2 regions of the Streptomyces tatrensis genome follow, and region 2 is predicted to be linked to the other one. Evidence: riboswitches for the same ligand, from Rfam matches in the RefSeq annotation. Region 2 holds a riboswitch; the other holds the start of a gene.
The links. A riboswitch is a leader RNA that binds a small molecule or an ion and turns the genes downstream of it on or off. The one in region 2 is predicted to bind cobalamin.
Positions count from the first base shown of each region.

Region 1: linked by a shared signal. The riboswitch ahead of ACODT5_RS46080 (energy-coupling factor ABC transporter permease) and the one ahead of metE (5-methyltetrahydropteroyltriglutamate--homocysteine S-methyltransferase) in region 2 are both predicted to bind cobalamin.

Region 1 covers NZ_JBMDLB010000011.1:6,607,524-6,610,968, reverse strand. Annotated here, with positions in the region: gene ACODT5_RS46090 (AMIN-like domain-containing (lipo)protein) at 1-377, shown strand, start outside; gene ACODT5_RS46085 (flavodoxin family protein) at 419-1,150, opposite strand; cobalamin riboswitch at 1,428-1,621, shown strand; gene ACODT5_RS46080 (energy-coupling factor ABC transporter permease) at 1,651-2,346, shown strand; gene ACODT5_RS46075 (energy-coupling factor ABC transporter substrate-binding protein) at 2,346-2,687, shown strand; gene cbiQ (cobalt ECF transporter T component CbiQ) at 2,691-3,440, shown strand; gene ACODT5_RS46065 (energy-coupling factor ABC transporter ATP-binding protein) at 3,437-3,445, shown strand, end outside.
Region 2 covers NZ_JBMDLB010000011.1:1,534,236-1,537,680, reverse strand. Annotated here, with positions in the region: gene ACODT5_RS22630 (CobW family GTP-binding protein) at 1-821, opposite strand, end outside; gene rpmF (50S ribosomal protein L32) at 906-1,076, opposite strand; cobalamin riboswitch at 1,262-1,487, shown strand; gene metE (5-methyltetrahydropteroyltriglutamate--homocysteine S-methyltransferase) at 1,658-3,445, shown strand, end outside.

The DNA.
Region 1 (3,445 bases), 5.1 Mb from region 2:
CCCGCTGGGGCGGGCACTGCACGTACGACCGCATGGTCATCGACCTGCAGGGATACGTCCCCGAGGTCACCGTCACCCCCGTCCCGTCCCTGGTCTACGACGGGTCCGGCAAGCCCGTCCCGCTGGCCGGGCGGTACTTCCTGGAGATCCGCCTGAACCCCGCCGCGGGACACGACGAAGCGGGCCGCAACGTCTACCTCGGGCCCAAGCTGCTCAAGATCTACCTGCCCAAGCTGAAGGGCATCGCCCTGACCGGCGACTACGAGGGGTACGTCACCTTCGGCGCCGCCTTCGACACCAAGCCCGCCTACACCTCGTTCAAGCTGCACGCCCCGGAGCGCTTCGTCCTGGACATCGCGCACCCGAACGTCTGCTGAGCACGCCGGCCCGGGGCGGGAGGCGGGACCGGGGCGGGGACCTACCGGTGCTCGGGGTTCGGGAAGTCGAAGCGGCAGCCCGCGTCCCACAGGGAGCGCTGGTTGCCGTGCGCCGGCATCCCGCCGGACCGCTTGAGCAGAGCGGCCAGGTGCATGAGGTTCCAGCTCATGAAGGCCGTGTTCCGGTTGGTGAAGTCGTTCTCGGGGCCGCCGGATCCGGGGTCCAGGTACGAGGGCCCTGGTCCGGCTTCGCCGATCCATCCGGCGTCGGCCTGCGGGGGGATCGCGTAGCCGAGGTGCTGGAGGCTGTAGAGGATGTTCATGGCGCAGTGCTTGACGCCGTCCTCGTTGCCGGTGATCAGCGCCCCGCCTACGCGCCCGTAATAGGCGTACTGGCCCTGCTCGTTCAGGATCGAGGAGCAGGCGTAGAGCCGCTCCATGACCTGCTTCATCACCGAGCTGTTGTCCCCGAGCCAGATCGGGCCGCACAGGACGAGGATGTCGGCGTCCATGATCTGGCTGTAGAGCACCGGCCACTGATCGCTCTCCCAGCCGTGGTCGGTCATATCGGGCCAGACGCCGGTGGCGATCTCGTGGTCGACGGCCCGGATGAGCGAGGTCCGGACCCCGGCCGCCTCCATCACCGCGCGGCTCTTGTCGATCAGGCCCTCGGTGTTGCTGGGCTCGGGCGATCGCTTGAGCGTGCAGTTGACGTAGACGGCGGTGAGGTCGGAGTAGTCGACGGCGGGCGCGGCATCGGGTTCGGCGGTCACCCCACCAGGCTCTGCGCGGCCGGGCGGCCCCGCCAGCGGACCGCACCCGTCCGTGCTCGCCCCGCCCCGGCTCGCCCCCGCTCTCCCCCGTCCGTGCGGAACGGTACGGCGCGGCGCGACCTCCGCCGCCCTGCGGCCCCGGGTACCCGGAACTCCCCCTCCGGTCCGCACCCTTGGGACGGCCGACGAGCCGCCGGACACGGAGCGTCACCCCTAAGCGGAATCCGGCCGCCGCCCGGCGCGATTGGGGCGGGTTGTTACCGGTCCGTGCGGCCGACTAGGGTCAGCGGGCCTTGGTGTTCGGGAAACCGGTGGGAAACCGGTGCGGCCCTCGCCACTGTGATCGGGAAGTCCGGCTCCACTCCTGCGGGAAAGCCACTGGGCTGCGCGGGAGGTTCCGCGCTGCCCGGGAAGGCGGAGCATGGACGTCAACCCGTGAGCCAGGAGACCGGCCGGGGCGCGTTGTCCATCCACGAGGTGCTGGAGAGGTCTCCCCACTCATGCATATAGCCGAGGGGTTCCTACCCCCTTTGCACGCGGTCGCCTGGGGCGCCGCGTCCGCTCCCTTCGTCGTCCACGGCGTCCGCTCGCTCACCCGCGAGGTGAAGGCCAACCCGGAGAGCACGCTGCTGCTCGGCGCCTCCGGAGCGTTCACGTTCGTCCTGTCCGCCCTGAAGATCCCCTCGGTGACGGGCAGTTGCTCGCACCCCACGGGCACCGGGCTCGGGGCGATCCTGTTCCGGCCGCCGATCATGGCGGTGCTCGGCACCATCACCCTGCTGTTCCAGGCCCTGCTGCTGGCGCACGGAGGGCTCACCACCCTCGGCGCCAACGTCTTCTCGATGGCCATCGCCGGCCCGTGGGCGGGCTACGCCGTCTACCGGCTGCTGCGCACGTTCGGTCTCCCGCTGATGGTGACCGTGTTCTTCGGCGCCTTCTTCGCCGACCTGGTCACCTACTGCGTCACCAGCCTCCAGCTCGCGCTGGCCTTCCCGGACCCGGCCAGCGGGTTCCCGGGCGCGCTCGCGAAGTTCGGGGGGATCTTCGCGGTCACGCAGATACCGCTGGCCGTGAGCGAGGGTCTGCTGACCGTCCTCGTGATGCGGCTGCTGATGGCGTCGAGCAAGTCGGACCTGGTCCGGCTGGGCGTCGCGAAGCTGACCTCCGCCCGTACCGAAGAGAAGGCGGCGGCCTGATGAGCGGGATGTCCAAGAACGCGAAGATCAACAGCCTGCTGCTGCTCCTGGTGGCGGCGCTGGCCGTCCTCCCCGTCGCGCTGGGGATGGGCGACCACAAGGAGGAGCCCTTCACGGGCGCCGACGCGCAGGCCGAGACGGCGATCACCGAGCTGAAGCCTGATTACGAGCCCTGGTTCTCCCCTCTGTACGAGCCCCCGTCCGGCGAGATCGAGTCCGCGCTGTTCGCCCTGCAGGCGGCGCTGGGCGCGGGCGTGCTCGCCTACTACTTCGGCGTCCGCAAGGGCCGCCGCCAAGGAGCGGCCGCCGCCGCCGCTGCTTCCGCCGCCCCGGAGGCCTAGGCGGTGCTGCCGATCGACGTGGCCGCGCACAGCAGTCGCTGGCGCGGCCGGCACCCGCTGGAGAAGGCCCTGCTCGGGATCGGGCTGACGGTCACCGCCGTGTGCCTGCCGCCCTGGCCGGGCGGGCCGCTGGTGGCCGCCGCCACCCTCGCCGTGCTGCTCGGCCCGGCGGGAGTGGCCGGCCGGCAGCTCTGGCGGGCCTTCCGGATCCCGCTCGGCTTCTGCTTCACCGGGGCGCTGCCGCTGCTGTTCGCCGTCGGCGGCCCGGCGGGGCCGGTGTCCCTGGCCCCCGAAGGCCCCCGGCTCGCCGCCGAACTGCTGCTGCGCACCTCGGCCGCCTCGCTCGGGCTGCTGCTGTTCGCCTTCACCACCCCGGTCTCCGACGTACTGCCCCGGCTGGTCCGGGCCGGGGTGCCGGCCCCGGTGGTGGACGTGGCCCTGGTCATGTACCGGATCGGCTTCCTGCTGCTCGACTCCATGGCCCAGGTCCGCCGGGCCCAGGCCGCCCGGCTCGGGCACACCGGCCGGGCGGCGGTGTGGCGCTCCCTGGCCGGGCTCGCCGCCACCTCCTTCGTACGGGCCTTCGACCGCGCGGCCAAGCTCCAGTCGGGGCTGGCCGGACGCGGCTACGACGGCGCGCTGCGGGTCCTCGTACCGGAGGCGGCCCTGTCGTGGCGCTTCCTGACGGGCACCGCCGGGCTGCTGGCGGCCCTGATCACCCTGACCCTCACCCTGAAGGGGCTCTCCTCGTGAACCCG
Region 2 (3,445 bases):
GCGTCCCAGGCGAGGAGGGTGTCGGGCCGGTCGGCCAGCCAGAACCGGCCGCGGCTGCGGGTCGCGGCGCAGCACAGGTCCTCCAGGGCCTCGTAGAGCCGCTCGGGGTGGAACGGCCGGCGGCGCCGCCAGACGAGCGTGGCGACTCCGGCCTCGTCGGCCTCCTGGGGGAGCAGCGCGCAGGCGGGGTGCTGCGCCGCGGCGGCGCTCTCCACATCGAAGCCGGCGAACGCCAGGCGGGTGAGTTCGCTGGAGCCGGTGGGCACGCGGCGGGCCGTCGGGTGCAGCTGGGCGAGCAGGGCGCGGTCCTCGTCGTCGGCCTCGCCGCCGTCGGCGATGGCGAGGACCGGCGCGTATTCGAGCTGGCGGGCCCAGGTGTCCCCGACGGTCCGCCGGTCGGTGGCGGCCGCGGCGAGGCCGGCTTCGGCGAGGTCGTCCCCGTTGCCGAGGCAGGGCAGGACGAGCGCGGGGTCGACGGCGATGATCACGTTGGTGAGTTCCAGGGCGTCGCCTGAGTGCGCCGCGACGACCTCGGCCATCGCCCTGGGCTCGACCGAGTCCCAGAGCTCCACGACGGCCAGCCGGGTCAGCCCGCCGGCGGCCAGCCGCTTCAGCTCGGGAACCAGGTCCTCGCGCAGGGCGCAGCAGGCGCAGTCGTTGACCAGCGGGGTCTCCTCGGCGGAGATCGCGCCCCCGGAATCGCGCAGCGTGCGCAGGACGTTGCCCTCGGCGGCCGAGGACGGATCGTGGTGCAGGGCGATGCTTCCCGGCACGGTCCGCAGCAGGTGCTCGACCGTCTCCTTGCGTGCGTCGGCGTGCATCCCGCCGACGATCACGACGGGGAGGGTCACTCGGACCCTCCGTGGCGGGCGGGGCGGATCGGGGACTTCACGGGGTGGCTCTCCTCAGCTCTCGGGGCGCAGCAGGCCGCGTTCGTACGCCTTCACCAGCCGCTGCGGAACCAGGTACACGGCCCCGTCGACGGTGATCGGGGCGAGCTGCGGCGTCGTGGCCTTCCACTGGGCCCGGCGGTGGCGGGTGTTGCTGCGGGACATCTTCCGTTTGGGCACGGCCATCGGGACCTCCTGGTGTGGGTGTCGAAGCGTCCGGCGTGAGCCTATACGAAAACGACGACCATTTTCAATAAGGGGGTGGGGTGGGTGCGCGTCAACCGCCGTCGGGCCGGGGGAGGCGCGTCTCCGTGTCCCATTTCACGGTCCGGCATGGGGGAAGTCGTGTTCATTTCCCGGGCGTCCGCCCTACTGTGGGCCTCGCAGCTGGTTCGCCCCCGCCCGCCAGGCGGGAGGCGTCGTAAGAGGGAACCCGGTGGGAATCCGGGACTGCCCCGCAGCGGTGAGCGGGAACGACCGCCGTCATACGCACTGGGACCGGAACCGGTCCTGGGAAGCGACGGCCATTAGGTGCCCGTCGGGAGACCGGCAGGCGAGCCCGCGAGTCCGAAGACCTGCCCGTTGCCCGCGCGCGATCGACCGCGCACGGTTTCCCGGTGACCTCGTGGGCGGGTCGGCGTGCTTCAGGCGGGTCCTCCCGTCGCGTACCGAGCCGTACGCGACCCCGGCGCCCGCCCGTTCCCGCACCCTTCGCGTCCGCGGCCCGTCACCGGGTTCATGGAGACACGCTCGCGAAGGAGAGTTCCGTGACCACCGAGTCCGCAGCCGCGCCCGTAGGCGCACCCGCAACCGCGCCCGTGGGCGCCACCGTGTACGGCTACCCCCGCCAGGGACAGAACCGGGAACTGAAGAAGGCGGTCGAGGGCTACTGGAAGGGCCGCGTCACCGCCGAAGCCCTCCGCGCCACGGCCCGCGACCTGCGCCGCACCAACTGGGCCCGGCTCGCCGGGGCCGGCATCACCGAGCTGCCCACCGGCGACTTCTCGTACTACGACCACGTCCTGGACACCACGGTCATGCTCGGCGCGATCCCCGACCGCCACCGGTCCGCGGTCGAAGCGGACGCCCTGGACGGCTACTTCGCGATGGCGCGCGGCACCCAGGACGTGGCCCCGCTGGAGATGACCAAGTGGTTCGACACCAACTACCACTACCTGGTCCCCGAACTGGGCCCCGACACCGTCTTCACCGCCGAACCCGCCCGACAGGTCGCCGAGTTGAAGGAGGCCCTGGCCCTCGGCCACACGGCCCGACCGGTCCTCGTCGGACCGGTGACCTACCTCCTCCTCGCCAAGCCCGCACCCGGCACGGCCCCCGGATTCGAGCCGCTGGCCCTCCTCGACCGGCTGCTCCCCGTCTACGCACAGGTCCTCGCCGCACTGCGCGCGGCGGGCGCCGAATGGGTCCAGCTCGACGAACCGGCCCTGGTCCAGGACCGCACCCCGGCCGAACTCAACGCCGCGGCCCGCGCCTACCGCGAGCTCGGCGGCCCCGGCCTCACCGAGCGCCCCAAGCTGCTCGTCGCCTCCTACTTCGACCGGCTCGGCGAAGTACTGCCCGTACTGGCGAAGGCGCCCGTGGAGGGCCTCGCCCTCGACTTCACCGACCGGGCCGCCGCCAACCTCGACGACCTCGCCGCGGCCGGCGGCATCCCCGGCAAGCGCCTGGTCGCCGGCGTGGTCGACGGCCGCAACATCTGGATCAACGACCACCAGCGGTCGCTGACGACCCTGGGCACCCTGCTCGGCCTCGCCGGCCGGGTCGACGTCGCCGCGTCCTGCTCCCTGCTGCACGTCCCGCTCGACGCCGACGCCGAGCGGGACACCGATCCGCAGATCCGGCGCTGGCTCGCCTTCGCCCGGCAGAAGACCACCGAGATCAGCACGCTGGCCCGGGGACTCGCCCGGGGCACCGACGCGATCGCGGCCGAACTCGCCGCCAACCGGGCCGACCTGGCCTCCCGCGCCGCCTCCCGGATCACCCACGACCCCGCCGTCCGCGCCCGCACCGCCGCCATCACCGACACGGACGGCCGCCGCGTCCCGTCCTACGCCGAACGGGCCGCCGCCCAGCGCGCCCACCTCGGCCTGCCGCTCCTGCCCACCACCACCATCGGCTCCTTCCCGCAGACCACGGAACTGCGCGCCGCCCGCGCCGACCTGCGCGCGGGACGCATCGACACGGCGGCCTACGAGGACCGCATCCGGGCCGAGATCCGCGAAGTCGTCTCCTTCCAGGAGAAGGCGGGCCTCGACGTGCTCGTGCACGGAGAGCCCGAACGGGGCGACATGGTGCAGTACTTCGCCGAGCAGCTGACCGGCTACCTCGCCACCCAGCACGGCTGGGTCCAGTCCTACGGCACCCGCTACGTCCGCCCGCCGGTCCTCGCCGGTGACATCTCGCGCCCCGACCCGATGACCGTCCGCTGGACCGCGTACGCCCAGCAGCAGACGGCCAAGCCGGTCAAGGGCATGCTCACCGGCCCCGTCACCATGCTCGCCTGGTCCTTCGTCCGCGACGACCAGCCGCTCGCC